DNA from 4 places in the Lysinibacillus sp. UGB7 genome. Region 1 is predicted to be linked to each of the others. Evidence: riboswitches for the same ligand, from Rfam matches in the RefSeq annotation. Region 1 holds a riboswitch; each other region holds the start of a gene.

Region 1 (7,535 bases):
AGTGATGAGGTCGAATTGTATCGAAAAATGCTAGGGGAATTACATCAATGGTTTGTTTCTGTCGCAAATGAGGCATACGAAATAAACTATGGTATCGTAAAAAAATGGAAATGATGAAGTAGATTTTTACTTGTAAATAGGGGTTATTTGAATAAAAAAGAAAGAAGGCAAGGCGATGAAAAATATATGGCATAGCATACTGCTCGCATTTCAATTTTTTACAGTTTTGCCTGTACATAAAGAAATTCCGTTATCTAAAGGGACGATTACAGGGATGTTTGCCTTTTTGCCATGGGTAGGGGCCCTCATGGGAACAGTGGTGGCGGCAACTATTTATAGTTTAACGCAGTGGACGGCTAGTAGTGATGTGCTACTCGCCTTCGTCGTTGTCGGATTATTCGCGTTATTCACTGGTGGACTACATTTAGACGGTTTTATTGATATGGGGGATGCTTATTTTTCGTATCGAGACCGTGACAAGCGGCTTGAAATTCTAGATGACCCACGCGTTGGGGCGTTTGGAGTACTGTCAGTGCTATTTTTAATTCTTGGAAAAATGGTTGTGCTCTATGAACTATTTGCGCAGGAAAAGCTAACGCTGTGGATGCTCGTTTTTATACCATTATTGACACGAGTGGGTATGAGCTTTTACTTCATGTCTCTGAACTGTTCTAAAGAAAAAGGCCTTGCCTATTTCTTCAAAACGCAAATGGAGCAAGGTGTACTAACAGTTGTAATGTTTATAACACTAGTCATTGCGCTTAGTGGGGTTTTCTATGTGACAGGTTTGTCAATTGTCCCACTTATACTTATAATCGTATTGGCTGTTGCATTTGTGTTGTTTCGGCAGTTTACATTACGAAATTTTGGTGGTGTATCGGGTGATTTACTAGGTGCATCAATTGAAGGAATGGAGGTCGTGCTATGGGTGACGTTGTTACTGTGCGCTTAATGCGACATGCGCCCACAAAGGAAAATTTGGAGAAACGCTATATTGGCTGGACAGATTCGCCTTTGGCAGATCCTTCGGTAATTCCTAGTGTAGATACAGCTTTACACAAAGTATATGGCAGTGATTTGCTACGTTGTAGAGAAACAGCCGCACGTTATTTTCCTCAAGCCAGCTATATTTCGGATGCACGCTTTCGTGAGTCTAATTTTGGAGACTTTGAAGGAAAAACCTATGACGAATTAAAGTCAGATAGTTGTTATTGTGCATGGTTAGATGATCCTATTAAAACGATTCCGCCCAACGGGGAAGGCTTTGATGTATTTTGTGCACGTGTCATTGAAGGCTTCAAAGCGTTGCCAAAAGAGGCGGTGGATACTGTACTTGTTGTGCACGGAGGAGTAATTCGTGCGCTGCTTGTGGCCTTTGCCCCCATAGAAAAGCCTTTTTGGTCGTACAATGTACCACATGACCGAATGTATACTTTAAGGTTTTCGCGTGCTGCTTGGAAGGAGGGAGCGCGATGTATGTCTTTATCGGAGGAGCCTATAACGGCAAAACCAACTATGTGATGCGAAAGCTTGAAGGTCAGAAGGTTGCAGTCATGGATGGGGAATTACCAGAATTTGCTCCTAGTTGTGATGTACTCGTTTTAAAAAATTTAGAAACATGGCTTGTGACACAAAATCTAGAAGAGGATGACATCGTTGTCGCTCACCTGTTGACACGACTAAAAATTCTTGAAGAAAATTGCACTCTGTATATAATTGTGACCGATATGGGGCGCGGCGTTGTGCCGATGGAAAAGCAGGCACGATTACTACGTGATACATGTGGACGTTTGTACCAGGCGTTGTTTACTGAAGCTCAGCGAGTTGTTCGTATTTGGTACGGCATCGGAGAACATATCAAATGATTTCGGGAGTATTTGTCACTTGCTATTTATAATAAAGCATTTGGAGAATTACCTGGAAGCATCTCAAAAGATAACAGAAAAGAGGAAATGGAATGGATCGACAAAAATTGATGAGCCTGTCGTTAACTGCGATGGTTGCGGCTATCTGTGCAGTTGGGGCAGTCATTAAAATCCCGTCGTTTGTATCAACGGCGGCACTGGACGCAGCACCTGCATTTTTAAGTGTTGTGTTTCTATCGCCTGTTCTAGCAGGTGTAGCGGGTTTAGTAGGGCATTTTATTACAGCTTTAACGTCTGGCTTTCCGCTCGGCCCTCTGCATATTATTATAGCAGTCGAAATGTTTATTGTAGTATGGGTGTTCGGCGTTATGCATAAAAAGGGCCTCCATTTTTGGAAATGGCCAGTAGCACTTTTATTAAATGGTATCGTCTCACCAATACCATTTTACTTCATTATTAGCCCAGCGTTTTACTGGAGCGCATTAGCAAGTATTTTAATGGCAACAGTTATTAACTTAGTAATCGTCGCTGGGGTAATGCCGATACTTTCAAAAGTGTTCGTCCGTAAAGAAGGGCGAGCTCATTGAGAAATGCAGTGAAAATTGGGGAGCTGATTGTCACAACTGATAATGCCGCGGCAATTGGTGAGAAACCACAAGATGTTGTGTCAGCATCAGATAATCTAACGGCATACTTTACAGCACGTGTCACTTTTTTAGAACAGCTTGCGGCGAATGCGCTACCTGTGCATATTATACTTGCTAATTTTTCGGGGGATGCTGCTTGGTCTCGCTATGTCACGGGAATTGAGCAAGTGTTTGACGAAATTGGTCTTGCTTGCCCACAAATTGGGGGTAGCTCAGAATCCAATATGCCAACTTTACAATCAGCTTTATCCTTAACAATGCTTGGTGTACAGCAAAGTCGTACGAAGTTTGAGCATGACAAGCTTATTTGGTACACATACGGCCTTCCGCTTGTTGGAAATGAAGTGCTTGCTCAGCCTGACGATGTAGCGCAACTTCGGCCTATTTTTAATGCTTGGCGCGATGACATTGTGCAGCAGGTTTGGCCGGTAGGGTCAAAAGGTCTGCAAGTAGAATTCACCCGACTATTTGTTGATCAGCGTGTAACAAGTTCTTTGGATGTTGAGAAAACAGCAGGACCATGTGCCGTCATTTTACTAGGTGTACATCCCGAAAAAGAGCATCTCGCACAAAAAATTTTCACAAGAAATTTTGAGAAACTACGTAGAACTGCATGGTTATAGGGCTTGCTTCCAGCAATAATTTGGATTTATAATAGGCAAAGTTCAAAACGCCTATTGCAACAAGAAACACAATATGTTAGATTTGTTTAGGAGTTAAAACACAATATATAGTATTTGGATGAGCGGTACCATATTGGTTTAAAAGGGAATTCGGAACAAGAGCAATCTTAAGCCGAAGCTGTCCCCGCAACTGTAAGTGCTGACAAACGATTAAAATGCCACTGTGAAAAACGGGAAGGCCATTGTTTGGAGGAAGCACGAGCCAGGAGACCTGCCGATTTGTTCAAGACAGCAACACATTCTTCGGGGATTGAGAAGTGGAGGCGAGAGATTTGTCCACTTTGATGTGTACATGTCCTTCATTTCCATTTCCGATTTACAGCGATCCCGCAACAGATACATGTTGTGTGATCGCTTTTTGTGTTGTCTGAGGGTAGAAAGGGAGAGAATATGTAAATGACAATTCAAATCGAACAGCAAATTGCTAAGTTACAAAAAAGTTACACGGAGGATGAACTAGATAGTTTTGTAAGGTTATCGGATCGATGGCTACGAAAAAACGATAATGCCACGTTTGAAGCATGGGCGGATGCGATGATTTTACAAACGCTAAGTCTGATTGACGAAGAAGAGCCCTTCTGGACATTTGTTGCTGCGCAAATTTATTTAGAGAAGTTATACGATCAATTCGCCATGCGTCGCGGAGTTGCTGTGAAAGATGTTTACAAGGTATTTCCAGCACAACTTGCAAGATATACGGAGGCTGGACTCTATCATCAATGTTTAACAACAAAGTATAGTGAGCAAGAGCTAATTGAACTAGCGTCCTATTTAGAACAAAGCCGAGATGAGCTGTTTACGTACATTGGGTTAAAAACATTAATGGATCGTTATGTGGTACGTGATTATACGAAGACGCCAGTGGAGTTACCACAGGAGCGATGGATGGTCATTGCGATGACGCTTATGCAAGATGAAACTGAAAATCGCTTAGAAAAGGTACGTGAATCCTACTGGGCAATGAGTAATTTATATATGACGGTTGCCACACCGACTTTATCTAATGCGGGGAAAACACATGGACAACTTTCTAGCTGCTTTATCGATACGGTAGATGATAGCTTGCAAAGTATTTATGATACGAATACAGATGTCGCAACATTATCGAAATATGGTGGTGGTATTGGTGTTTATATGGGCAAAATCCGTAGTCGTGGCTCATCCATTAAAGGATTTAAAGGGGCTTCAAGTGGCGTGTTGCCATGGATTAAACAGCTCAATAATACAGCTGTGTCAGTAGATCAGTTAGGACAACGACAAGGCGCCATTGCGGTGTATTTAGATATTTGGCATAAGGATGTCTTTACGTTTTTAGATTTGCGCTTGAATAACGGAGATGAGCGACTGCGTGCCCATGATATTTTCACAGGGCTTTGCTTACCTGATTTATTTATGGAGGCAGTGGAGGCACGAGAGGATTGGCATTTATTTGATCCACATGAAGTACGTGAAGTAATGGGCTTCTCTTTAGAAGATTTCTATGATGAGAAGAAAGGCGAAGGCTCGTTCCGAGAGAAATATGCGGCATGTATGGCCAATCCGCTACTAAGTCGAGAAGTTGTACAGGCAATTGATATCATGAAGCGCATTATGCGTTCTCAGCTGGAAACAGGTGTGCCTTTCATGTTTTACCGCGATGAAGTAAATCGTATGAATCCAAATAAGCATGAGGGTATGATTTATAGTTCAAATCTGTGTACAGAAATTTTCCAAAATATGTCGGCCACTGAATTTGAGTCGATTACTTTAGAGGATGATGTCATCGTCACTCGCCGTAAGCCAGGAGATTTCGTGGTATGTAATTTATCTTCGGTGAATTTAGGGAAAGCTGTACCAGCTAATGTGTTAGAACGCTTGATTCCAATTCAAGTACGTATGCTCGATAATGTAATCGCTTTAAATACAATTCCAGTTAAACAGGCAGAGCGTACGAATGCACGTTACCGTGGCATTGGGCTCGGTACATTTGGCTGGCATCATTTACTTGCTTTAAAGGAAATTCAATGGGAATCAGATGAGGCAGTAGATTATGCGGACAAGCTTTATGAGGAAATTGCCTATTTAACGATTCGCGCATCAAACGACTTGGCACGTGAAAAAGGAGCCTATCCATTGTTTGAAGGATCGGACTGGCAAACGGGAGCGTACTTTGAGAAACGTGGCTATAGCAGTGACAAGTGGCATGCGTTACGTGCAGATGTTGCAACAACGGGTATGCGTAATGGCTATGTGATGGCGGTTGCACCAAATTCATCGACATCTATTTTAGCTGGTAGTACCGCAACGATTGATCCTATTTTCCAAAAGAGTTACTCTGAGGAGAAAAAGGACTACAAAATCCCGGTAACAGTACCTGATTTATCGCCAGTGACGACTTGGTATTACAAATCTGCCTATTTTATTGACCAAAATTGGACCATTAAGCAAAATGCAGCGCGTGCGCGTCATATTGACCAAGGGATTTCACTTAATTTATATGTTCAAAATACAATTAAAGCGAAGGATCTACTTGCATTGCATTTAAATGCTTGGGCAAGTGGTGTGAAAACAACCTATTATGTGCGCTCGACATCAGTAGAGTTGCTAGAATGTGAGTCTTGTGCAAGCTAGGAGGAATAACAAATGACGACAATTACGAAACGACAAATTATGGATAAAGAAGCACCCAACCGTTCGACAGCGATTGTTAACGGGCGTTCTTCTAACATTTTAAACTGGGATGATGTGCGCTTTAATTGGGCGTACCCAAAATATAAAAAAATGCTAGGTAACTTTTGGACACCATTCGAAATTAATATGAGCAATGATGTCAAACAATTTCCTGGGTTGTCAGCGGATGAGCAGGAATCATTCCTGAAAATTATCGGTTTACTTGCTCTATTAGACAGCGTCCAAACGGATTTTGCTGGTAAAGTAGCAGATTATCTAACAGACTCTAGTCTCAATGCCCTTATGATTATTTTAGCGCAGCAAGAAGTTATTCATAATCATTCCTATTCTTATGTTCTTTCAAGTATTGTGAATAAAGATGAACAGGACCGTACATTTGACTTTTGGCGCACAGAGCCAGTACTAGAGCGCCGAAATGATTTTGTCATCAAAGGTTATCAAGCCTTCTCTGAAGAACCAACCGTTGAAAATATGCTAGAAGCGATTGTCTATGATGTGATTTTAGAAGGCCTCTTTTTCTATTCAGGCTTTGCATTCTTCTATCATTTAGCACGCAATCAAAAAATGGTCGCTTCATCAACGATGATTAATTATATTAATCGCGATGAGCAGCTCCACGTCGATCTTTTCGTGAAAATCTATCAAGAATTATTAGAGGAATATCCTGAATACGATACGCCAGAAAGAGCAGCACGTGTGCAAGATATCTTCCGCGAGGCGGTGCAACTTGAAATCGACTGGGCGAATGATGTAATTGGTGATAAAATCGAGGGTCTTGATGTTGAAGATGTCCATGACTACGTGCATTTCTATGCCAATGTACGCTGCAATCAGCTAGGCGTGGATCGCCCATTCGAAGGTTATCGCAAAAATCCATTGAAATGGATAAAGGCTTACGAGGATGTTGACTTAGGTAAAACAGATTTCTTTGAACAACGTTCACGCCAATATGTGAAGGTAAATGTAGAAGATAACGGCTTCGATGATTTGTAACAAAGCACCACGTGGGCGAAAGCTCGCGTGGTTTTTTCATGACTTCAGTGCAGGGAGAGGAAAGAAAAGCTCGGGTCAGCTGTGGAAGCGCTCGGGTTAACCCAAGAACTACTCAGCTCAGCATCGCACAAGCAAATAACTTACCGCGCTCTGCCTCAAAAATTTATTAGGAATGCTTATAGTGTCACGAAAAAACTTTCGCAATTGGGAATGATTTTCAGTTATAATTAACAACGAATGGATATAAGGAACGGAGCCGAAAGAATGCAAGTAGTTAAACAATTAGGGCAGTTTTTGGCGCCCTATAAATTTTTTACGCTGATTGCACCGCTATTAATGGTGCTTGAGGTGACAATGGATTTAATTCAGCCGACGATCATGCAACATATGATTGATACTGGTATTGCCAATGGCGACAATCCGTATGTGCTAAAGATGTTCGTATGGATGATTTTAAGTGCAATATTAGGGCTTGTAGGGGGGATAGGTTGTTCCTACTATAGCTCAAAGGCGGCGATCAACTTTGCATCGGATGTACGAGAAAAGCTGTATGAAACGATGATTACCTATTCAGCTAAAGAACGGGATGAGTTCACGACTGGTAAACTGATTACAATTTTAACGAGTGATGTGGAAAGCGTGCAGCGTGCATTTATGATGACGTTACGTATTTTTGT
Region 2 (7,535 bases), on a different contig from region 1:
TAATATTAAATCTCTTTCAGAAAAGTTTAGTTTGAATCTTTTTGGAGATGTAGAATGAACGGATATTTTTAAAATAATTTAATCGAAGAAGCCTTACATGTTACCTCGTGTGTAGGGCTACTTCATCACCCTAAGCGTAATCAATTTCAAATTTAAACATTTCACAATCACGTCTTTCAGCATCTGTAGCTTTTTATTTTTCTTGTTCTTTTAATAACACATCGGTTCTTTTTTGAACGTTTTAATAGTCATTGTCCCCCTGTGAAACAATTAGTAATGTAATTTCTTTTCACTCAAATCCACTTAAATGATTAAACTCACAACACCTACCTTCCATAGATAATCAAGGAGGGCAATATAATATAACCTACCCAAAAGAGTAAGTTGTCAAAGTGGATTTTTGGTAAATATAATTTCAGTTATTCATATCCTATTTAATATTCCAAAAATATAAAGAAAAACTTGACCCCTTTGGAAGTCAAGTTTTCATATTAATACGTCGATTGTTGCACTTGTTGGCGCAGTTTTTTTGCAGCGGCTACCATATATGCTAGCGCCTCTACAGTCTCGGGCTCTTTCCTTGTCTTTAAGCCACAATCTGGATTAACCCAAAATTGGTTTTTTGATAATACCTGTAAGCTATCCTGCATAATGTTCAACATTTCATCTTCACTTGGTACGCGTGGACTATGAATATCATAGACACCCAGTCCAATACCTTTTTCATAGGGATTTACTTGAAGGGAAGAAATCAGCTCTCCATGACTACAAGACGTTTCAATGGATATGACGTCCGCATCGAGCGCACTTATTGGCTCGATAAAATCATTAAACTCACAGTAGCACATATGTGTATGAATTTGTGTGTCATCTTTTACGCTTGCTGTTGCCAGCTTAAAGGCATTGACTGTCCATTGCAAATAGCTGCCCCAATGTTCTTTACGCAGTGGTAAGCCTTCTCGCAAAGCAGGCTCATCAACTTGAATGATTGCAATGCCTGCTGTTTCAAGCGCCTCGACCTCTTTTCGAAGGGCCAATGCAATTTGATAAGTCACATCTTCTCGTGAAATATCATTCCGTACAAAGGACCAATTTAAAATTGTTACGGGACCAGTTAGCATTCCCTTTACGTATCGCTCTGTTAAACTTTGAGCATACACTGTTTCTTTCACAGTCATCGGTGTTTCCCACGCAACATCTCCGTAAATAATCGGTGGCTTTACACAACGAGAGCCATAAGATACGACCCATGCCTTTGCCGTAAAAGCAAAGCCTGTTAGCTTTTCACCAAAGTATTCCACCATATCTGTACGTTCGAATTCACCATGTACCAGTACATCGAGATCCAACTCTTCTTGAATAGCAATCCATCGCTTCGTTTCTTGTGCAACAAATGCTGCATACTCTTCATCTGATAACTGTTTCTTACGCCATGCGCTACGCGTACGTTTGACCTCATCTGATTGTGGGAAGCTACCAATTGTTGTCGTTGGGAATAAAGGGAGCTGTAATTTGGCTTGCTGAATCATTTGGCGAGCTTTAAAATCATGCTGGCGTTCAAAATCCTGCGAGGACACAGCTTGGACAGCCTTTTGAATCGCACTATTATTACGTACTGGATGATTTTTTAAAGCTTCAATCGCCTTCATGCTCTCTGAAATTGTTTGATTCGTGGCATGATTTTTTTCCTTTAAATATTTTGTCACTTCCGTAATTTCTAGTAATTTCTCATCGGCAAAGGCAAGTGCATTTTTTACAACGGGTTCAAGCTTTGTCTCAAGTGCCGTAGTGATAGGCACATGCTGTAAGCTACAAGAGGACTGAATCCACAAATCCTTGACATGGCTCAGCTGTTCAATCGCCTTTACTGTTGTGCTAACCTCTGCTAAATTTGCCCGCCAAATATCCCGACCATTAATAACACCTACAGCTAAAACTTTATCCTGCGGGAAACCATATTGACGCAGTGCCTCCATATTATTATCGTAGCCATGTACAAAGTCTAAACCAATCCCTTTGACAGGAAGCGCTACTATATCTTCATATGCGGATAACGATTCAAAATAAGTTTGTAGCATAATATTTGCACCTGGTACAGATGCGGTTAATTGTGTATAAATTTCCTGAACGAGCATTATCTCAGCATCATCTAGTGTTGTGACAAGTGATGGTTCTTCTAATTGAATCCAATCGGCGCCAGCATCTATTAGCTCTTGGATAACCTGCGTATAAAGTGGTAGTAGTGCTAAAATAAATGAAGCCTCTGTAATTTTGTCATAGCCCTTTGTCAGCTTACAAAATGTATACGGCCCAATCAGCGTTGGCTTCGCTGTAATGCCAAACGCTTCTTTCGCTTCTAAGAAAGCAGCGAGAATTTTATTTTCTGTCAGCTGTAATGTTTGTCCCTCGAATTCAGGCACAATGTAATGATAGTTCGTATTAAACCATTTCGTCATTTCACACGCTACTGCGTGATCGTTACCACGAGCCGCACTGTAATAGGTTTGTAAATCTACTTCAGCCCCTTGCCAGTTAAAGCGTTTGGGTACTAAACCAAACATCATCGCGGTATCGAGCATCCTATCATAATAGGTGAAATCGCCTACGCTTACGATATCTAAGCCAGCACGAAGCTGCTTGTCGATTCGCCCTAAGCGAATTTCCTTTAATTTCTGTAAAAAGTTCTCCTCTGAAAGCTCATTTCTCCAAAATGCCTCTAATGTTTTTTTCCATTCGCGGTCTTCCCCAATATATGGGTAACCAATTGCTGTAGTTGTATATGTCATGTCTCTCTCTCCTTTTGTAAAATAAAAAAAGCCATTGTCCTATTCGGAAAATGGTTTATTGTAGGTCGAAATTAACTAGAACGAAACGATACGAAATTCATCCTAACATCGTACTATTTCTTTCGTTTTCGCACAGTGCCGATACGGTCACATCTCACCACCTATTTCCACGTAGGTTATTTGGTGTGTACTAGATATTGGCAGGTCTCCTGGCTTCTCATCCACACCTCACAGCCTTCCCAGTTCCCCAGTGGCATTTGTGATTTGCTCCGATTTACAGTTGCGGGACAGCGTCGGATTCTCACCGACTTCCCTTTTAAGCCAAACTTTCATTTGGCACCAATTCTTACACAATATTCAATTATGCTCTAACTATAGCATATATTTTTCAGAAAAGTAGAATTATTTCGGTAGTGGTGTTGTTCCTATCCATCAGTTCGGGAAGTCTATCCGTCAGTTTGGTGAGTCTATCCGTCTCTTCGAGTAGTCTATCCGTCACTTCGCTTGTTCTATCCGTCACTTCGAGTAGTTTATCCGCCACCCCGGTAAAATCAGCTTCTAAAAGAGGGATATTCGGAAGTTAGTAGAAGTAGGTATGGAAACTAAGACAAAGGGGGGATATAAATGATTATCGGATTACATCACGCACAAATAACGATTCCAAAAGGTACTGAGGAGGATGGTAAACATTTTTATTGCACCGTATTAGGTTTAAAAGAAATTGAAAAACCAGATTCACTTAAAGGACGTGGCGGATTCTGGTTACAAGTTGGCACTATAGAGGTGCATGTAGGAACAGAGGATGGATTTGATAGATTCACGACAAAAGCCCATATCGCCTACCAGGTTGAAGATCTGTCCTATTGGCAAAAATTATTGGTGGAACATCAAATCGACATAATTGATGCGGTTCCAATACCCAATTTTAAACGTTTTGAGTTTAGAGATCCTTTCGAGAATCGAGTAGAAATGATTCAAGCAATGTAAACCAATGATGTGATATCTAAAAAGCAGCCATCAATCATTGACGGCTGCTTCAATTGACATTATAAATTGCAGTACCTCAAATTGTTCTTCGATGCCCCGTCAGTTCGGCGAGTCTATCCGTCACTTCGAGTAGTTTATCCGTCACTTCGGCAATTTTATCCACCACTCTGCCCGTCCTATCCGTCACTTCACCCGTTTTATCCACCACTCCCTAAAACCATCTAATTTATGGGCTGTAATATATTTAAAGTAATCGACTTCAGGCACTATACAAGGCCGAGTTTCACTGACATGGAGCGATTTGCCTTGATAGACCAACTTGTAGGATTCACTAACAACATAGGCACCTATTTCAGCTAATAATACAGTAACTGAAACAATTGTAATGAAACTGTAAATTCCTACGATAAAGCCTTTTATATCAAGCTTTAAGGCCTAGTCAATGCTGCGCGTGGAAACATTTACCTAGAAGAACCGCTACTTTTTCATGCTACGATTATTCCAATCACTAGCCAACAGTATTATTCCAATCGCTAGTATTACAGGAGGTAACACACAGCATGAAAAAACAATTTTTAACAACTACATTAGCATTAACATTAGGTTTTAGCTCATTGGGCATGGTTCCAGCTACTATGCATCCAATAGAAGTAGAGGCCGCAACTACAAATGCACAAAAAAACGCACAAGCCGTTGCAACGAAAGCGGACCAACTAATTCAAACAGGGAAAAGCTTAATAGGAAAGGCTACATACAGCAATACAGAATACAAGCCTACATATCCTTACAAATTTTCTTGTGCTTCATTTTTAATGTACATTTTCGAGAAGAACGGTGTAGATCTAGGCACGTATAATGAAAATTATATGATTCAACAAGGGACATATGTTGCGAGAAATCAATTACAAAAAGGGGATCTACTATTCTTTAAGAGTAAAAAAACCGGAACAGACCCCGATCATGTAGGCATGTACATTGGTGACAATAAAATGATTCATATGGCTGATACCAAGCAAAATATCGTTATTTCTGATTTAAATAGCAAGCCGTATTATACAGAAAATTATGTATCTGCGCGTAGAGTCTTACCTACTCTACTGTCAGCTAATCCTGCAACGAAGGGCGATAAAATTGTTGAAAACGCCCTAAATTATAAAAACAAAGTTACAATGAGCTCAACAAATAATGAAGCAAGTCTACGCTTTACAGCACCAGGGTTTGTAGACTTTGTCTATCGAAAAAGTGGCGTGAATCTTGGTACAACAACATTAAAGGAACAAATGAAGGTAGGAACAACCGTTTCACGTGCCAATTTAAAGAAGGGTGATCTCGTATTCTTTAATAGTGTTAAAGGCTCTCAAACGCCTTCACTTGTAGGCATCTACGCTGGGGATCATCGTATCATCATTCCGAATTCGGATGGTGTCATGACAAGAGTGTTATTCGTTGACTATTATGCTGAGCATTATATTACAGCAAAACGTGTTTTTTCAGAGAACTCCACTCCGGTTGTCAACGCACCATCAGCTTCTGCTGATAAAATCATCGCTACTGCTTCAAGTATGACGGGTAAAGCAAAATTCGGTTATACGTATAACGAAAGCTCACTGACATTTACAAGTGCAGGGTTTACCTTTTATGTCTTTAAAAAGCATGGGATTGATTTAAAGGATAAACTAGCGAGCAAACAGGCATTAGTTGGTAAAGCCGTGCAAAAAACACAACTGCAAAAAGGTGACCTACTTTTCTTCTCTACTAATAATGGTGGGAAGCAAATCACACAAACAGGGATTTATCTTGGAGGCAATCAATATATTAGTATGACCGCTAACAATATAGTGAAACAAAATCTAAATTCTACATGGGCGAAACAAAACTATGTTTCAGCTCGTCGAGTTCTCTAGATCGTAGTATTTCAAAAATCAACTAATTTTAACAGAAAGGGGGTGTCTCAAGTAACTTTGAGGCACCCCCTTTCCCTACCTTATTATATATCTTTTAAGTTATTCGCAAATTCAATCATAGATCGGCTAGACATAGGACCCTTAATCAGCACAATTGTGTCTGAATCAAGTTTTGGCTTGAGCACATCTAAAACCCCTGTAACGTCTTTAAAAATAAGTACTTCGGCATTTGTTCCATCTTCCTTCGCTTGCTTGGCTATATCTTCAGCCCTTTTTCCAATTGTAATCAGCGTATGAATATTTCTTTCGGCCACCATCGAACCAATTTCACGATGATACTTCGCTTCGAAATTACCTAATCGCTTAATATCACCAAGTACAAGGATTACTTTTTTCTCTTTTCCTATCGTATCTAAAACCTTTAAGGCCGCTTCAACAGATGTTGGGTTATTAGTCCATGTATCATCGACAATGGTACATTCACCAATTCCCGTTGAAAATTCTAAGTGTCTTGCCATTGGCTTATATGTCTTTAAACGAGAAATGGCATTTTTAATGGTCATGCCCATTTCTTTTACGGCAGCAATAGCAGCTAATGCATTGTACACTTGGTGTTCGCCGTATCCAGGAACAAAAACACTATATTTTTCATCTGCCACTTGCAGTACAAATTTCATGCCATTCTTCGTAAATTGAATTTTAGAAGCTCTGTAATCTGCCTTTTGCTGCACCCCTATCTTAATAATCTTGCCTTTAAAAGACTGCAAAGGTACCTTTTTTGTATTTTCATCATCACCATTGATGATTAAAGTACCCCCTTGTGAAATGCCTTCTACAATTTCTGCCTTCGCTTTGATGTAACCTTCAAGATTTTTACAGCCATCTAAATGATGCACTCCGATATTCGTAATAATGCCTATCGTAGGTTGATAAATCATGCATTGATGTTTAATATTGCCTGTATTCCCCAAACCTAACTCAAATACAGCTGCTTTTGTTGTCTCATCGATGCCAGTTAAATAGGGTAAGGATTGACGTGGCTCATTTTTACTGCTAACGGATGCCTGCACATTCCAGTCCTTACTTGCTATATGTTTAATCATTTCTTTTGTCGTTGTTTTCCCACATGTTCCGGTTAAAGCTACGACAGGGATTTGAAAAAGACCTCTGTAATATTCGATAAACTTCCAGTATGCCTGCACAATACTTTTCACTTGTATAACAGTTGTATTGGCTAGTGCATTTTTCAGCTCAGATGAAGACTTATTGGAAATGACAAGAGATGGCCCCTTACTGTCTATTTCCTTCCAGTTGATTGCATCGTTTCTATTCACAAACATAAGTGTATTACTGTGTGTCAAATCATGCCGATTATAATAAATTGCATGTTTAACAGACCAATTCTCAGAACCATTTACTAGTTCACCTTGCAGTAACTTCCTTATGTCCTTCACACTTATATTTTGCAAGTTATCTTCGCCCCCTCTCATAATCGTATGAAATGCGCTTTCTGGACGATTGGGTAGTAAACAACCAATCCTTCCATCTTACTAGCATTAACTAGCTTTTTATACAATACTTTATGTGCTTTCCGGAGCTCCTTTCTAATAGAATAATATAAAATATTATCGACTACCCTTGTGTGGCACAGTTTTTATCACGTTGTCTTAGTTGGTCTCTCTCATCACGAGTGCATTCTATTCAGAGGGTAATGATGGCTTTATCTTTAAATCTGCTGCCAATTGGAACATTTGCTTACTGTACATATCTCCTTTTATGAGCACAATGGTATTTTCGTCCACAATCTTCTCTAATAACTTATATGCGAGCATACCATTCCTAAATGTATAAACGGGTT
Region 3 (7,535 bases), on a different contig from region 1:
CTTGGATGGCAACAATATCTCTTTGAGCCACACCAAGTGCCTCACATTTTTCCATATTATCAAGGCGAGGAAGCATCCGCGCAATAACCCGCGTATTTTCTAGACCATGCAATACTTTGGTAAACGTCGCTAGCGTTTTACTGCCTGTAGTCAACATAATGACACCGCGTTTTTTTGCTGCTAGTTGCGCCGCTTGCTCATAATCTTTAACAACTGTGATGAGAGGATGTGCGTAGTGCTCATGGGCACGTTCATAGCGAATATAGAGTACACCTGCTTTTTCAGCTGCTGCCATCGCATTTTTAGAAGCCTCTTCGGCAAATGGGTGTGAGGCATCTACAACAAGTTGATAGCCCTTTTCTATTAAAATCGTCGCCATTTCGTCAGCCGTCAAACGGCCAACTAAATGTGGAAGACCAACTTCTGTAAGACTTGAAGCCGCTGAATCAGTGACCACGGTCGCAGTCACTTTATGTCCAGCAGACTGCAATTCTAGTGCTAGATTCCTTGCATCACTCGTCCCCGCTAACATGAAAATCATTTTACTGACTCCTCTTCATGGTGATGGTGGTGGTCATGGTCGTGATCGTGGTCATGTCCGTGATCATGATCATGATGGTGATGGTGATGTGCATGACCATGTACCGCAGCATAAGCACGGTAATTTTCTAAATCTTGCATGCCAGTAGATGTACCATTCACAGCTTGCTCTATGCGCTCTAATAGCACATTTTGTAGGCGCTCATGATAGCCAAAATAATTAGCAATTTCAATATCACAGTCAGGATATTTTTCGTTAAATTGCTGGCACATGCCATGCATACGTTCCATTAGGATGCCTGTAAATAAAAAGTACGGCAACATAATAATTTTTTTCGCCCCCAACTTCACACAACGCTCAATTCCTTCTTCAACACGTGGATCTGTTACGCCCATAAAGGCACTTTCCACGTAAGGTACAGGGAGCTTTTCCCAAAGTAAACGAGTAATTTTATAAAAATCACCGTTGGCATAAGGATCACTACCACCACGAGCAATTAAAAGAATCGCGGTATCTTTAGGTTCTTCTTGTTGTGCATTGAAGCCGATTTCTGCTAGACGATCTTCCAGAATGGCAAAAATTTCATCATGAATACCAATTGTTTGAGCATATGTGAACGTGATATTTGGATAGTGTTCACGCGCATGCTCAATTTCTGCCGGGATATGCATTTTGGAATGTCCAGCATGCAGTAAAATGATTGGAATTACATGTACTTCTGTAGCACCCTTCTTCACGCAATTCGTAATGCCTTCTTCAATGTTTGGCGAAGCAAACTCAAGGAAGCAAGTTTCTACTAAAAAGCTGTCATCAATCCGAGGAGTCATTTGCTCAATAAATGTGCGTACCTCATTATTTCCTGCTGCTAAACGGCTACCATGGCCAACAAATAAAATAGCTTTCATCTCTTTTCTCCTCACTAATCGCCGCACGGAGCTGGCTCTACTTTTATTTTTGAAGACATATCTTGATACGTAAAATGCAATATTTTTTTCACACGTTTGAAATATTTAAACAAGCGCTCATTTGGGTGCGCGTTAGCTTTGTACTCTTCAATAATGTCTGTAATAAGTGGCATAAGTTGTTCAGGTTCTAAGCCTTCTACAACAGGTTGTGCAGCATGCGCTGTACGCCCAACTGGTTTAGCGCCGATAAAGACATCAAATTTACTTTTACGATAGACGATACCAATATCATCAAACACTGCACGGTAGCATGCCATACCACAGCCGTTAAAGCCGATGTTTAGCGTTTTGGGTAAAGACAAACCACCTAGCTTTTCTTGAATTTCCTCAGCATATGGAATAGAATCTGCTTTCTCTCCATAACAAAAATCACATGCTTTTAATGACAGTACATCACCAATAGGGGCTAACAAAAAACCCACTTCACGTAATTTTGTTGTTATCTTATCGGGTTCTGCCGTTGGAATTTTCAAATGGATTTGATGATCAGGTGTATATTCCATCGTTCCTTCTTCTCCGACAACTTGTGCTAACGCCGTCATTTGCTGCGGCGTGAAAAACTTATTGGCCACCCCTGGACTTACGGCTAATTCAAAAATGGTTTCAATTTTTTGTTGTACAAGCTTAGGTGTTGCATGCCCTGCACTTGTGCCCTTTACCATTGCAAGAGCTGTTGCAGCCATTTCAAGTGATGATTTTTTTAGCGTTGCCATAGGCGTTATCGCTATACTGGGCTTGCTACGTCCTGCATTCGGGTCAGCCTCAAAATCAGCACGCGCTGTTCCTGTTTGTTGATTCATCGCCCATGGTTCATTTTCTTCTTTCAGACGCTGATGTGGACGTAGTGGCTGTTTTTCTTCTCCAAGTGTATATTTACGTTGGTAGCCACGTGGTGTAATCATTTTATTGTCATAGAAAAATGTAGATGAATTTCCGATAATGACCGTTGTGAGCATCCCAATATCATGTTCAAGCATCTCAGCTAATGTTGTCATGGTAATTTCCTGGCGATCACGATAGGCACTTTTCACGAGTCCCACTGGGGTATCTGGAGATCGGTATTCTAGTAAAATGCGTTGTGCTTCTACGATTTGACGTGTACGTCGACCACTTTTCGGGTTGTAAAGTGCAATCACAAAATCGGCCATCGCTGCAGCTTCCACACGTTTGGCAATTAGATTCCATGGCGTTAAATGGTCACTTAAACTAATTGTGCAGGAGTCATGCATAATCGGCGCACCTAGTAAACTCGCACATGAATTAATAGCAGAAATACCAGGAACAATCTCTACTTCAACACCTGTTGCTTCTGTCCAACCAAGCTCAATCAATACCTCATAGACAAGCCCAGCCATCCCGTACACACCTGAGTCACCACTGGAAATGACAGACACGATATTACCTGCCTCTGCCTGCCGCACAGCTTCCTGCGCTCTGGAAACTTCTTCGGTCATTCCTGTACTAACAATCGACTTGGCCGTCACTAAATCTTGAATGAGCTCAACATACGTTTTATAGCCGATGATAAAATCACTCTGTTGTAACGCCTCCACAGCTCGCGTTGTAATATGTTTAAAATCACCGGGGCCAAAGCCCACAACAAAAATCTTACCTTTTTGCGCCATTTCGTTACCCCTCTTTCACCTTTTCAATACCTTTTATAGCTGTTGTTTGTGCTGTACGCTGTAACGTACCTTCACGAAGTGTGAACACATGTTCACTATGTAAAGTCTCGTGGTGTAAGTCTTGCACGAGCGCCCTCGCATGCTCTGTCGTTGGCACACGATACCAATTTCCTTGTGGATAAGCGATGACAACACAAGCATCCTTACACCTGCCGTTACAGCGTGTTCTTGTCGTATGTATTTCCTTATCGAGTGCTTGTACCTGTATTTCATCACGTATTGCTTGGGTAATTTCCTCGCCATCTTTTTTCATACAGCTACTGCCATTGCAAATAAAAAGATGCGTTTTCATTCCTTCTAAGTTCCAAGTTGTCATTGTGTTGCTCCCCTCATTTGCTTTTAGGAAAAAGAAAAGACCTTCACTCTAAACGAAGAGTAAAGGTCTTGTAGAAGCCAAATAAAAACGAATATATAGGTACTCGCTCTCGCTTCAACTTCTCCCTCCGAAAAGTTTGCATGCCATCAACTAAGCAGGTTTCCTGACTTAAGCTTCTTCTTACTTTCGCACCTTCCCAGTTATACTAGTGGCTTTTACGATTTCATCAGCTATTACAGTAGCGGGGGCTGTATCGGATTCACACCGATTTCCCTATTATCTCGAATACTATCGAGCACTTATAGATGTATTTATATGAAATTTTAATTGTATAAAACGTAATAGAAAACTGTTTCTATCATAGCTTATTATTTATAAATTTCAACAATTCTTTTTTAATTTGTGAAATTTTTAGTAAAATTTCAACAAATATTTCAGGCAAAAATGTGGTTTTGCCCTTTAATTTATCATAATTTTCTATATTGAAGCTCAATTAAAAAAATTTTAATAAAAAGAGATAGCTTATTTATGGAAAATTATGTTACACTTTGTCGTGAAATCTCACAACTTCATCTTTTTCGGTGCGAAGTGTCTACATTTCGCTTAAAAGGGAAGCCGGTTCAAGTCCGGCGCGGTCCCGCCACTGTACTAGGGAGTTTTATAGATAAATGTCACTGTCCAAAGGATGGGAAGGCCTATAAAATGTCGAACTAAAGCCAGGAGACCTGCCGAAAAACACGTGATCGTTTCAACCTACGAGGATAGGTGTGCGGCTTGGCAGATTAACATTCTATTTGCTTTTTCAGCTATGCACTTTTCCTATATCGGAGAAGTGCTTTTTTTTATTGCGCACGCTACATTCGACATTTTATTTTAAGGAGGAGCCATTTTGAAATTTTCTTGTTGGAAGCTTAGTTATTTCTTACTGGCATTTTTACTCGTGCCAAATCGAGCATTTGCCATGCACATCATGGAAGGATTTTTGCCAATTGAATGGGCGATTTTCTGGTGGGTCGTCTCGATCCCATTTATTATTTTAGGATTACGTTCGATCCGTAAAACAATCGATGAAAACCCTGAAACAAAAATGATTCTCGGTCTTTCAGGTGCTTTTGCATTCGTTTTATCAGCACTGAAAATTCCATCGGTTACAGGAAGTTGTTCGCACCCAACTGGTGTTGGCCTCGGAACTGTATTATTTGGTCCATTAGCGATGAGCGTCATTGGAACGATCGTCTTATTATTCCAATCTTTACTCTTAGCTCATGGCGGTATTACAACATTAGGCGCAAATGCTTTTTCGATGGCTGTAGCGGGGCCATTCATCGCCTACTTCGTTTTTAAAGGTGCTCAAAAAATCGGTCTATCTTTTTCACTGGCGGTATTTTTTGCAGCAATGCTTGGTGATTTAGGTACATATGTTGTGACTTCTGTTCAACTTGCACTGGCCTTCCCATCAGAAGTAGGCGGATTTATGGCTTCATTTACTAAATTCGCAGGTATTTTCGCATTAACGCAAATTCCTCTCGCAATTAGTGAAGGTATTTTAACTGTCATCATTATGAATTTCTTGAAAAAATATAATATCAGTGAATTAAAAGCTTTACGTGTTTTCTCAGCTAAGGAGGCACATTAACATGAAAAAAAACTTACTACTATTAGCAATTGTTGTACTATTGGCAATCATTCCGCTATTTGTACAAAAAGGTGCAGAATTTGGTGGAGCAGACGGCGAAGCGGAAGCAGCAATTGGTGAAATTAATGCCGAATACGAGCCGTGGTTCGAAAGTTTTTGGGAGCCACCAAGTGGTGAAATTGAGAGCTTGTTATTCGTTCTTCAAGCCGCACTTGGTGCTAGTTTTATAGGCTATTTCATCGGCTACATGCGTGGCAAACATAAAGAAGGTTAAGCGATGCTCCTCATTGATAAGTATGCTTATATGAATAAGCTAGCATCTGTTCATCCGCTAGAAAAAATGACGCTTTCCCTTGGTCTTCTACTACTGTCGCTTATCATGAGAGATGAACAAATTTCACTCATTACATTTATTGTGATGAGTGCTTTTATCATTGTAGGTGCAAAAATTCCCATTATGTATTTTGCCAAGTTATTACTACTACCAGGATTCTTTTTACTTACTAGTTTAGTATCCATTTTATTTTCTATTGTGCCTTCACCTAGCACACTTCCTACACACTTTTGGTCATACTCACTCAAAGGTGGTTGGATAATTTTTATTGGCAGTGCGAGCATCGAAACAGCGCAGCAGCTTTTTTTCATCGTCCTTGGCAGTATTAGCTGTCTGTATTTTTTAATTCTTACGACATCGGTACAATCTATTTGCTATGTTCTACGACAATGGCGGCTTCCCGTTCTATTTGTTGAATTAGTAGAATTAACGTATCGTTTTATTTTTATTTTTTTAGACAGTATGCAAAAAATTCATCTTGCCCAGCAGGCTCGATTAGGTTACCGTTCCCCGATGCAATGGTTACGCTCAATTTCAATGCTAATTGCAGCGTTATTCGCAGAGATGTTCCAACGAAGTCGTGAGCTCAACAATGCAATGCAGGCACGCGGTGGTGAAACAGTCTATTGGCAAGAGAATTTTACCCCTAGCATGAAAAACTGGCTAGGTATTGCTGTTATTTTTATATTCCTCATCATTTATGGAGGTTTTTTCACATGACGACAGATTTATATTTTGAACTAAAACAATTATCCTACGTTTACGCAGATGGAACCTATGCTTTAACCGATATTACCCTTCAAATTCCAAAAGGCAAAAAGATTGCATTACTTGGACATAATGGTGCAGGAAAATCAACGTTATTTCAGCATCTAAATGGCATTTTGAAACCAACCGCTGGTAGTATAGCATTTTGCGGCAAAGAAATTCACTATAGCAGAAAAGAATTAAAGGCATTACGGCAACAGGTTGGTATTGTGTTTCAGGATGCCGATAATCAGCTTTTTTCTGGGACAGTGAAGCAGGATATTGCATTTGGGCCACTTAATCTTGGTTGGGCCGCTGAAAAAATTGAAGAAAAAATAGCATGGGCCGTTGTACAAACTGAAATTGCAGCATTGCTTGATAAACCGATTCATTTTTTGAGTGTAGGGCAGAAAAAACGTGTGGCCATGGCAGGTGTTTTAGCAATGGAACCATCCGTATTATTATTAGATGAGCCAACTGCAGGGCTCGATAATTATTATGCTGCACAAGTTTTACAATACCTAGCCAAATTAGAAGATGGTGACAGAACCATTTTACTAGCAACCCATGACATTTCACTCGCTTATGAATGGGCAGATCAAATTATCGTTATGGTGGCCGGGAAGATTATTTATAACGGCGATCCAGTAGCCCTGTTTTATCAAGAGGATTTACTTGAACAGGCCCACCTTGAACGGCCATGGGTCTTTGAAATGGCGTTGGCCTTACAACACAAAAAACTATTTGAGAAAAATATTACGATACCGCGTTCGCAGGAAGATTTACAAAGACTTATTGAACAACTTTAAGACAATGTTTTAGGAACATAGCATTTTTCGGACTTTAATTGCGGGCCTTTCACCTGTACTTGAATCGACGTTCCTTGATTCCTATCTCACAAATCTAGTAGAGGGTGACTCCACCACTGTACGTACGGTTCTCTCTTATTAAGAACCGTTACACCTGATGCATCAAAGATGTGAAGTCGGTCTCTATTAAATATAAATTCTTGGAAAAATATTTACTTATATCCTTATATTATGAAACTTTTTTATCGTTCGTTCGTAATAGTATAGTTGTGACTTACATTAAAAGGAGAGAAAACAAGTGAAGAACTGGATTAAGAAATCAATGGCTGTAGGTGCATCTGCTGCACTAATGGTTCCTGCTGCTTCTGCCTTTGCAGAAGCGCCACAAAACATAGCGAAGAACCCAGAGTCTGTGAAAAATACTGTCGCTAGCAATCAGGAACAAATTCTAAAGCAATTCAACAATGAAAAAGAATGGATTAGTAAGGATACAATTATCGTC
Region 4 (7,535 bases), on a different contig from region 1:
TTGGCTGCAAAATTCATAGATTCTGTAGCATTTGACAGGAGTCTTTACCTTTATTGCTAAAGTTTATTATATGTTAGAAGGGGTGAAAGGGATGGCTTGGGAGGTTTTTAGTATCATTGGGACAATTGCCTTCGCTATTTCCGGGGCAATAATTGCGATGGAGGAAGAATACGATTTATTCGGCGTCTATATACTTGGTATTGTTACAGCATTTGGTGGGGGTGCCATTCGAAATTTACTTATTGGCTTGCCTGTGACAACACTGTGGGGACAGGATATGATGTTTCAAATTGCCTTAGCGGCGATTACAATATTTTTCATATTTCCGCACCATCTTATTCAGCATTGGCATCGCTGGGGCAACTTCACAGATGCCATCGGCTTGTCGGCATTTGCGATTCAAGGCGCACTATATGCTGTCAAACTCGACATGCCCATTAGTGCAGTCATCGTTGCCGCTGTGTTAACCGGTTCAGGTGGTGGGATTGTTCGTGATATGTTAGCTAGACGTAAGCCACTCGTACTTCGCGATGAAATCTACGGGGTATGGGCAGCACTTGCGGGACTTATTATTGGACTCGAATTATTATCGGGGGATATCTTTTTATATGTATTATTTGGTGTGATTACCGTTTTACGTATTCTTTCTTATATGAAGAAATGGCGCTTGCCTTTGCGGAAGTTGAATCGGGCATAGTCAAGCTTCTTTCTCATTAAATAACAACAAGCCCAAAAAGTTGTGACTATTATTTGGGCTTGTTTTCCTATACTTTCTTAAAAACACAACGTATAACATAAGCTCTATGCTTGTTGAAAATGGGACTACTCTTACAAGCACTTGCTGTATCTCTTTCTTTTGAAAAACTAAAATTACTTTTCTAACAGCATCATAGATTCCTCTAATGTAGCCATGTTTTTCATCATGGAGCAAGCTGCATCCAAAATAGGTAACGCCAATGCTGCACCTGAGCCTTCTCCCAAGCGCATATTCATATGTAGCATCGGTTCAACTCCAAGCAATTCGGCTGCAATTTTTGCCCCTGGTTCTTCGGAGGTATGAGAAGGGATGATATAGTCTTTTACTTTTGGTTCAAGTTCGTAGGCAATCAGGGCAGCAATAGTAGAAATAAAGCCATCAATGACCACAGGTATACGATTTGCAGCGGCTGCAAGGACGACGCCAGCCATTGCGCCTATTTCTAAACCACCAACTTTTGCAAGAATATCAATAACATCATTGCGATTTGGTTTGTTTAAGGCGATGGCATTTTGAATGACCGCTATTTTATGCTCAATCCCACCTGCTCCAACGCCTGCACCGAAACCTGTCACTTCAAGCGGATTACACGCATGCAGAACCGATAAGATTGCAGCACTCGGTGTTGTATTACCAATTCCCATTTCACCTGTCCCGAGTAGATTTGCTCCACTTCTTATTTCCCCCGTAGCTACTTCAATTCCTACTTCAATAGATTGAATGGCTTGTTCCCTTGTCATGGCAGGGCCTTTTGCCATATTATCCGTCCCATATTTAATTTTTTTCATGATGACACCCGCATCAAGTGGGATATCTTCTTTTACGCCAACGTCTACTGTGACAATTTTTGCATTTGTAATTTTTGCGATAGCACAAACACCTGTTAAGCCTTTAGGAAAATTTAATGTTTGAAAGACCGTCACATTTTGTGGGTTTGACGTCACCCCCTCATCACAAACGCCGTGATCTGCCGCACAGACAATAATGGCTTTATTATCAATCTGTGGCAATAAATTTCCCGTAATACCTGATAGCTGCACAGCAAGAGACTCCAGTTTACCTAAGCTCCCAGGTGGCTTGCTAAGGGCATCTATTCGTTCTCTCGCTGTCCACATCATCTTGTTGTCAACATGTTGAATGTTTTGAATCGTTTGTTGTAATAATTGCATGAAAATTTCCCCTTTCCTGTTTGCCCTATTACTAAGTGGAATAACAAGCAGGTTTACATTTATATCCCCTTGTTTGAATAAAGAAAAAAACAAAAAGCCTGTAGTTTATTCATAACAAATAAACTACAGACTTTTCCATCGTCTATATAATAATCCGAAGTCAATTAGGCAGGTCTCCTGGCTCAAGTTCAACATTTCATAGAACCTTCCCAGACCATGCTAGTGGTATTCTCTATGAAACTCCCTTTTACAGTGGTGGGACCGCTAAAGTTTTTCACTTTATTCCCTATTCTCCCGCAATGGGCACCTAATACTTGTATGCAACTACTTTAAATCTACGACAAAGTAGTTTTTGTGTCAATTATTTAAATGTTTGCTAGATGAATCAATGTCATCATTCACTTTCATATCAATAAAGGCGAATATTATGAAAGAAAATAAAGTAATTGTTCCTATCACATAGGTATATTCCGCTACAGGCGGACACTTTCCGCGGGCAAGCACCGAGCCGCTTCCTTCGTTACGCTCAGTCTAGGGTCTCGGTTTGCTTGCTTTTTCCCGCTGGAGTCGCCGCCTTACGCTCCTACCAAAATGTTCGTGTTTCTTTTTATGAAAACTATTTACGAAATTAATTCAAATGATAGTCATAAAAAATTTAGTCAATTGAACGAACGTGAGAACGTATCCGACATAAGTAAAATTGATACAATCGAGAATTCAAATAATGAAGTGGACCCCATCGTGATGTTACTTTTTACTTTATAAAATGGACTATGAATCCACTGTTGGGTATCTGCTTAGTGTGCGTGTGGCGCTCTTTTGGGATGAATGGTGCTACTACACATTTTTTAGCGTGATACATCCTACTTTACTTTTATTACCTTCTCAGGGGAGGTCGAACATAAGATTAGTATCTCTAAAAATTGAAGAAAATAATACTTTAGATTTCCACCGACTAATTTGTATAAGATAAACACAAAACCCTCGCTTAAACGAGGGTTCCAATCAACACTTATTTAAATTCTAACTCACCATCATAAGCAAGCATGCCACCCTCAAGGTTTGTTACGTTAAAGCCTCGATCTTCTAGAAATGCGCAGGCATTTGCAGATCTTGCGCCAGCTTTACAAACCAAGATATAGGGCTTTGATGCATCTAATTCATTTAGACGATCTTGAATTGTGCCAAGTGCGATATGCTGTGCGCCTGGGATCATACCTTGTGCGACTTCATCTTCTTCGCGAACATCGATAATGTATAAATCTTCGTTTGCATCCAGTAATTCTAATATTTCTGTTGTTTCCATTGTTTTCATGTGTATAATCCTCCAATATGTCAAACTTGTTATATTATAGCGTGAACAAAAAAAAACAGCTAGTGTCACACACTAACTGTTCAAATACCCTTATTCCTCTGTCTCTGAAAAATCTACTTGCTTTGCTGGAACGAATGTAGAAATCGCGTGCTTGTAAATAAGATGCTGTTTGTTGTCAGCATCCACTAATAACACAGTAAAATTATCATAGGATTTCACAGTTCCTTTTAACTGGAACCCATTTAAAAGAAACACAGTTACAAAAACACTGTTTTTACGTAGATGGTTTAAGAACGTATCTTGCAAATTAATTGATTTCATGAAATGCGCCTCCCCTGATCTCTTTCTACCTCTTCATTCCTATAGTAGCATGTTCTACCAATTTAGCAATTAGTAATTTTTAGAAATTATTAGATGTTCCAATCTTGTTCTACAAATTGCACATCCATTTTATTGCGGAAATAGGTTAGCTGTCTTTTGGCATAACGTCGTGAGTTTTGCTTTAGACTCTCAATAGACTCTTCAAGTGTGCAATTACCATCTAAATAATCATATAACTCCTTATAGCCGATCGCCTGTATCGATTGTACACCTCGAATATTTTGTTGCCATAAGCCCTTTACTTCTGCTAAAAGGCCCTTTGCCATCATTACATCGACACGAAGGTTAATGCGATTGTAGAGCTCTTCGCGCGACATATTTTGGCCAAGTCCTAAAATCACATGCTGATAAAGCGGAATTTCCCCACGATTTTGTGCTTCTGCCGCCTTCGAGACGCCGCTAAGCTCAATCATCTCTAGTGCTCGAATGACACGGCGAGTATTATTTGGATGGATTGTCTCTGCGGTTGTTGGGTCAAGTGCAGTAAGTTTTGCATGCATTGCCTCTGGGCCTAAGCTTGCAAGCTCTGCATAATAGGCTTCACGTGCCACCTCATCTACCTGCTCCTCTGTAAATTGAAAATCATAGAGCACTGCTTGCACATATAATCCCGAGCCCCCTACTAAAATCGGTAGCTTTCCTCGCTCTTGAATATCAGCAATTTTAGTGCGCACTAATTTCTGATAATCCGCAACTGAGAAGGATTCTGTAGGCTCTTTAAAGCTAAGTAAATGATGGGGCACCCCCTCCATCTCTTCCACAGTAATTTTCGCCGTACCAATATCTAAACCCTTATAAATTTGCATGGAATCGCCGTTAATGATTTCGCCATTATACTTTTTTGCCATGTCAATACTTAGTGCCGTTTTGCCAGAAGCCGTTGGACCGACAATCGCAACGACCTCTGCCTGCTGTAATTTATCTTGTATCATATTTTTTCAACCACCGTAATAAAACTTGATAGACCGCTTCTTTATTGTCCTCGTTTAAAATCTCATGTCGCTTATCTTCAAATAAGTAGACCGTCACATCCTGTAAACCCGCGGCTGCAAATTGCTCCGCCACCGCGTACACACCTTGTCCATGATCACCGACTGGATCCTTGCTACCACTGATCAATAAAATCGGTAAGTTTTTCTTTGTTCTTTCAATTTCTTTTTTTCGATTCAGCATCATAAAACCAGCCGTTAAATCAACAAAAAATTGATTTGTCGGTATAAAGCCACAATAGGGATCATCGATATATTTTTGTACTTCATGCTCTACCGAACATAACCAATCATTTGCTGTTTTCGGATTAGGAAACTGTTTATTAAAGCTCCCAAAGCTCAGCTTGTTTAACAGTGGACTCTCCGTCCCCTTGCCTTGTTGCATTGCTAATGTCTGCGCAAAGAAATGGCCTGCCATATGCAATGCTGTGACACTACCGGTGCCACATAGTATGACTTTATCGACATTCTCGCTATACAATTGAATATACCTTCTTGTTATAAAAGACCCCATACTATGACCAAACAATATTAACGGCACATCAGCAAACTGAGCATGCATTGTATTGACAATTTCATGTACATCCTCTACAACACGCTCAAAGCCATTGCGCTCTGCAAAAAAGCCTAGCTTGCCGTTATATGCTGCTGTTTCTCCATGTCCACGGTGATCATGCATCGTTACCGCATAACCTGCAATACATAGCGCTTCTGCAAACTTCACATAACGACCGCTATGCTCCGCCATACCGTGCAAAATATGAATATGACCAATACATGAACTTGTTGGTGTCAGTGTTCTTGTAAAGACAGAATGCCCATCCGACATTTGAATATAGCGTTCCATATTCTAAAGCCCTCCCTCAGCAAAATTTGTCGCATCTAGGATGGCCTGTTCTAGCTGAGCAACATATGTGTGTTTTTGTGCCTCTGTATAATGAAAACGTTGTTGCATCACTTGAATAACTTGTTGCTTATAGCGTTTAACTGCATCGATATCAAAATATAGTAAGCCCGTACGGCGAATAAAGAAATCATTTGGCGTATAAACCATCTCCTCCTTCATGCCATATAGTAACATCGCGTGAAGAGCCAGCGGCATTGTGCTCCCTTGCTCATGCAAATATTTTACCTGTTCAAATAAGGCATCAACATTCGTACCGTATTTTTTCACCAGTTGTTTTGCTTCATCATAATTCAAACCGTACTGCACGCCCTCTCTTGCTTTATAGGCTGTATAGTCTGGAAAATTAATGGCATTAATGCCCTTTGCTCCAGAAAGTGAAAGTTCACGTGTAATACATGAACTAGCATGCTTAAATTTATGCATTTTGACAATTTTATCGACGGCAGTTTCAGCCATTTGACGATAGCCTGTTAACTTGCCACCTGCAATTGTCATCAAGCCACTTGGCGCTGTCCAAATTTCATCTTTACGTGAAATTTCTGAAGGATCCTTGCCTTTTTCGAAAATAAGCGGACGTACACCTGCCCACGACGATTCTACTGTCTCACGTGCAATATTGGCTGTTGGAAATATAGTTTTTGCAGCGGCTATTAAATAATCAACGTCTGCTTGCGTCGCCACAGGATGTGCCGGATCACCTACGTATACTGTATCGGTTGTTCCAATATAGGTCTTACCATCACGCGGTATCGCAAATGCCATACGACCATCTGGAATATCAAAATACACAGCTTGTTGCAACGGAAAATGCTTTTGGTCAAGGACAATATGTACACCTTTAGTCAGGCGTAATTGTTTCTTGTCTGTCGCTTTATCCTTTTGGCGAACCTCGTCCACCCATGGCCCTGCTGCGTTGACAATTTGTGCAGCATGTACTTCCACTGTTTCTCCCGTAAGATGATTCTTAACTTTTGCTCCAACTAGCTTTTTCTTGTTATATAAAAACTCTGTCATCTCAGCATAATTTAAACAAAGTGCCCCATATTCTACCGCTTTTTTCAACACTTCAATTGTGAGGCGGGCATCATCTGTGCGATATTCCACATAATAGCCTCCTCCCACAAGCTCTTCACTTTTCAAAAGAGGCTCGAGTGCTGTAGTTTCTCGTGCGCTCAGCATCATACGTCGTTCATGCTTTTTCACGCCTGCTAGTCGATCATATACTTTTAACGCCAATGATGTTGTAAATGGCCCAAGCGAGCCCTTCTTATATAAAGGAAGTAGCATTTTTTCAGGCATCGTGACATGAACAGCATTGTCATAGACAATTTCACGTTCACGTCCAACCTCTGCTACAACACCTACGTCTAACTGCTTTAAATAACGAAGGCCTCCATGTATAAGTTTTGTCGAACGACTTGACGTACCAGCCGCAAAATCCTGCATCTCAATCAGTGCGACTGACAATCCTCTTGAGGCAGCATCAAGCGCGATTCCCGCTCCTGTAATGCCTCCTCCAATCACTAATACGTCAAAGCTATACTGCTCTAAATAATGCATGATTTTAGGTCGATGCTCAAATGAAAACATACTGTTCTCCCCCATTATCTATGATTTAAAATTACGTGTAGCTTCTACTGCTTTTTGCCAACCAGCATATAAAGCCTGCCCTTGCTCCGCATTCATCTTCGGTTGATAGTTTTTTCCATTCATCCATAATGTAGATAATGTCTCTTTACTTGGCCAAAAATTAGTGGCAAGTCCTGCAAGATAGGCTGCACCAAGCGCTGTTGACTCATTAAGTTTTGCCAGCTCTACCTTTAGCTGCAAAATATCACTTTGGAACTGCATTAACAGACTGTTACGAACTGCCCCTCCATCAACTCGGAGCACTTCAATCGGTGTCCCATTAGCCTCTTCCATCGCATCCAGTACATCCTTTGTTTGATAGGCCAGAGATTCAAGTGTTGCCCGGATAAAATGTTCTTTCGATGTACCACGCGTTAAACCAAAAATC

What was found. A riboswitch is a leader RNA that binds a small molecule or an ion and turns the genes downstream of it on or off. The one in region 1 is predicted to bind cobalamin.
Region 2: another riboswitch for cobalamin. It lies ahead of metE (5-methyltetrahydropteroyltriglutamate--homocysteine S-methyltransferase); the one in region 1 lies ahead of ACOMCU_RS07340 (ribonucleoside-diphosphate reductase subunit alpha).
Region 3: another riboswitch for cobalamin. It lies ahead of ACOMCU_RS09675 (energy-coupling factor ABC transporter permease); the one in region 1 lies ahead of ACOMCU_RS07340 (ribonucleoside-diphosphate reductase subunit alpha).
Region 4: another riboswitch for cobalamin. It lies ahead of cobT (nicotinate-nucleotide--dimethylbenzimidazole phosphoribosyltransferase); the one in region 1 lies ahead of ACOMCU_RS07340 (ribonucleoside-diphosphate reductase subunit alpha).

The regions. Positions count from the first base shown of each region.
Region 1 is NZ_JBMGUV010000006.1:24,158-31,692, forward strand. It holds gene ACOMCU_RS07310 (bifunctional adenosylcobinamide kinase/adenosylcobinamide-phosphate guanylyltransferase) at 1-114, shown strand, start outside; gene cobS (adenosylcobinamide-GDP ribazoletransferase) at 176-952, shown strand; gene ACOMCU_RS07320 (histidine phosphatase family protein) at 925-1,521, shown strand; gene ACOMCU_RS07325 (bifunctional adenosylcobinamide kinase/adenosylcobinamide-phosphate guanylyltransferase) at 1,473-1,865, shown strand; gene ACOMCU_RS07330 (ECF transporter S component) at 1,958-2,452, shown strand; gene ACOMCU_RS07335 (hypothetical protein) at 2,449-3,135, shown strand; cobalamin riboswitch at 3,242-3,429, shown strand; gene ACOMCU_RS07340 (ribonucleoside-diphosphate reductase subunit alpha) at 3,592-5,805, shown strand; gene ACOMCU_RS07345 (ribonucleotide-diphosphate reductase subunit beta) at 5,818-6,858, shown strand; gene ACOMCU_RS07350 (ABC transporter ATP-binding protein) at 7,123-7,535, shown strand, end outside.
Region 2 is NZ_JBMGUV010000038.1:2,100-9,634, forward strand. It holds gene ACOMCU_RS23635 (hypothetical protein) at 1-58, shown strand, start outside; gene metE (5-methyltetrahydropteroyltriglutamate--homocysteine S-methyltransferase) at 492-2,786, opposite strand; cobalamin riboswitch at 2,968-3,145, opposite strand; gene ACOMCU_RS23645 (VOC family protein) at 3,411-3,773, shown strand; gene ACOMCU_RS23650 (C40 family peptidase) at 4,334-5,677, shown strand; gene ACOMCU_RS23655 (UDP-N-acetylmuramoyl-tripeptide--D-alanyl-D-alanine ligase) at 5,761-7,146, opposite strand; gene ACOMCU_RS23660 (Mur ligase family protein) at 7,375-7,535, opposite strand, start outside.
Region 3 is NZ_JBMGUV010000008.1:132,071-139,605, reverse strand. It holds gene cobK (precorrin-6A reductase) at 1-541, opposite strand, end outside; gene ACOMCU_RS09690 (sirohydrochlorin chelatase) at 538-1,446, opposite strand; gene cobJ (precorrin-3B C(17)-methyltransferase) at 1,461-3,131, opposite strand; gene ACOMCU_RS09680 ((2Fe-2S) ferredoxin domain-containing protein) at 3,136-3,507, opposite strand; cobalamin riboswitch at 3,643-3,825, opposite strand; cobalamin riboswitch at 4,070-4,255, shown strand; gene ACOMCU_RS09675 (energy-coupling factor ABC transporter permease) at 4,397-5,143, shown strand; gene ACOMCU_RS09670 (energy-coupling factor ABC transporter substrate-binding protein) at 5,145-5,417, shown strand; gene cbiQ (cobalt ECF transporter T component CbiQ) at 5,421-6,197, shown strand; gene ACOMCU_RS09660 (energy-coupling factor ABC transporter ATP-binding protein) at 6,194-7,033, shown strand; gene ACOMCU_RS09655 (S8 family peptidase) at 7,332-7,535, shown strand, end outside.
Region 4 is NZ_JBMGUV010000040.1:21,126-28,660, reverse strand. It holds gene ACOMCU_RS24210 (trimeric intracellular cation channel family protein) at 92-697, shown strand; gene cobT (nicotinate-nucleotide--dimethylbenzimidazole phosphoribosyltransferase) at 871-1,926, opposite strand; cobalamin riboswitch at 2,076-2,252, opposite strand; gene ACOMCU_RS24200 (rhodanese-like domain-containing protein) at 2,939-3,241, opposite strand; gene hfq (RNA chaperone Hfq) at 3,332-3,562, opposite strand; gene miaA (tRNA (adenosine(37)-N6)-dimethylallyltransferase MiaA) at 3,652-4,554, opposite strand; gene ACOMCU_RS24185 (alpha/beta fold hydrolase) at 4,541-5,458, opposite strand; gene ACOMCU_RS24180 (glycerol-3-phosphate dehydrogenase/oxidase) at 5,462-7,108, opposite strand; gene glpK (glycerol kinase GlpK) at 7,127-7,535, opposite strand, start outside.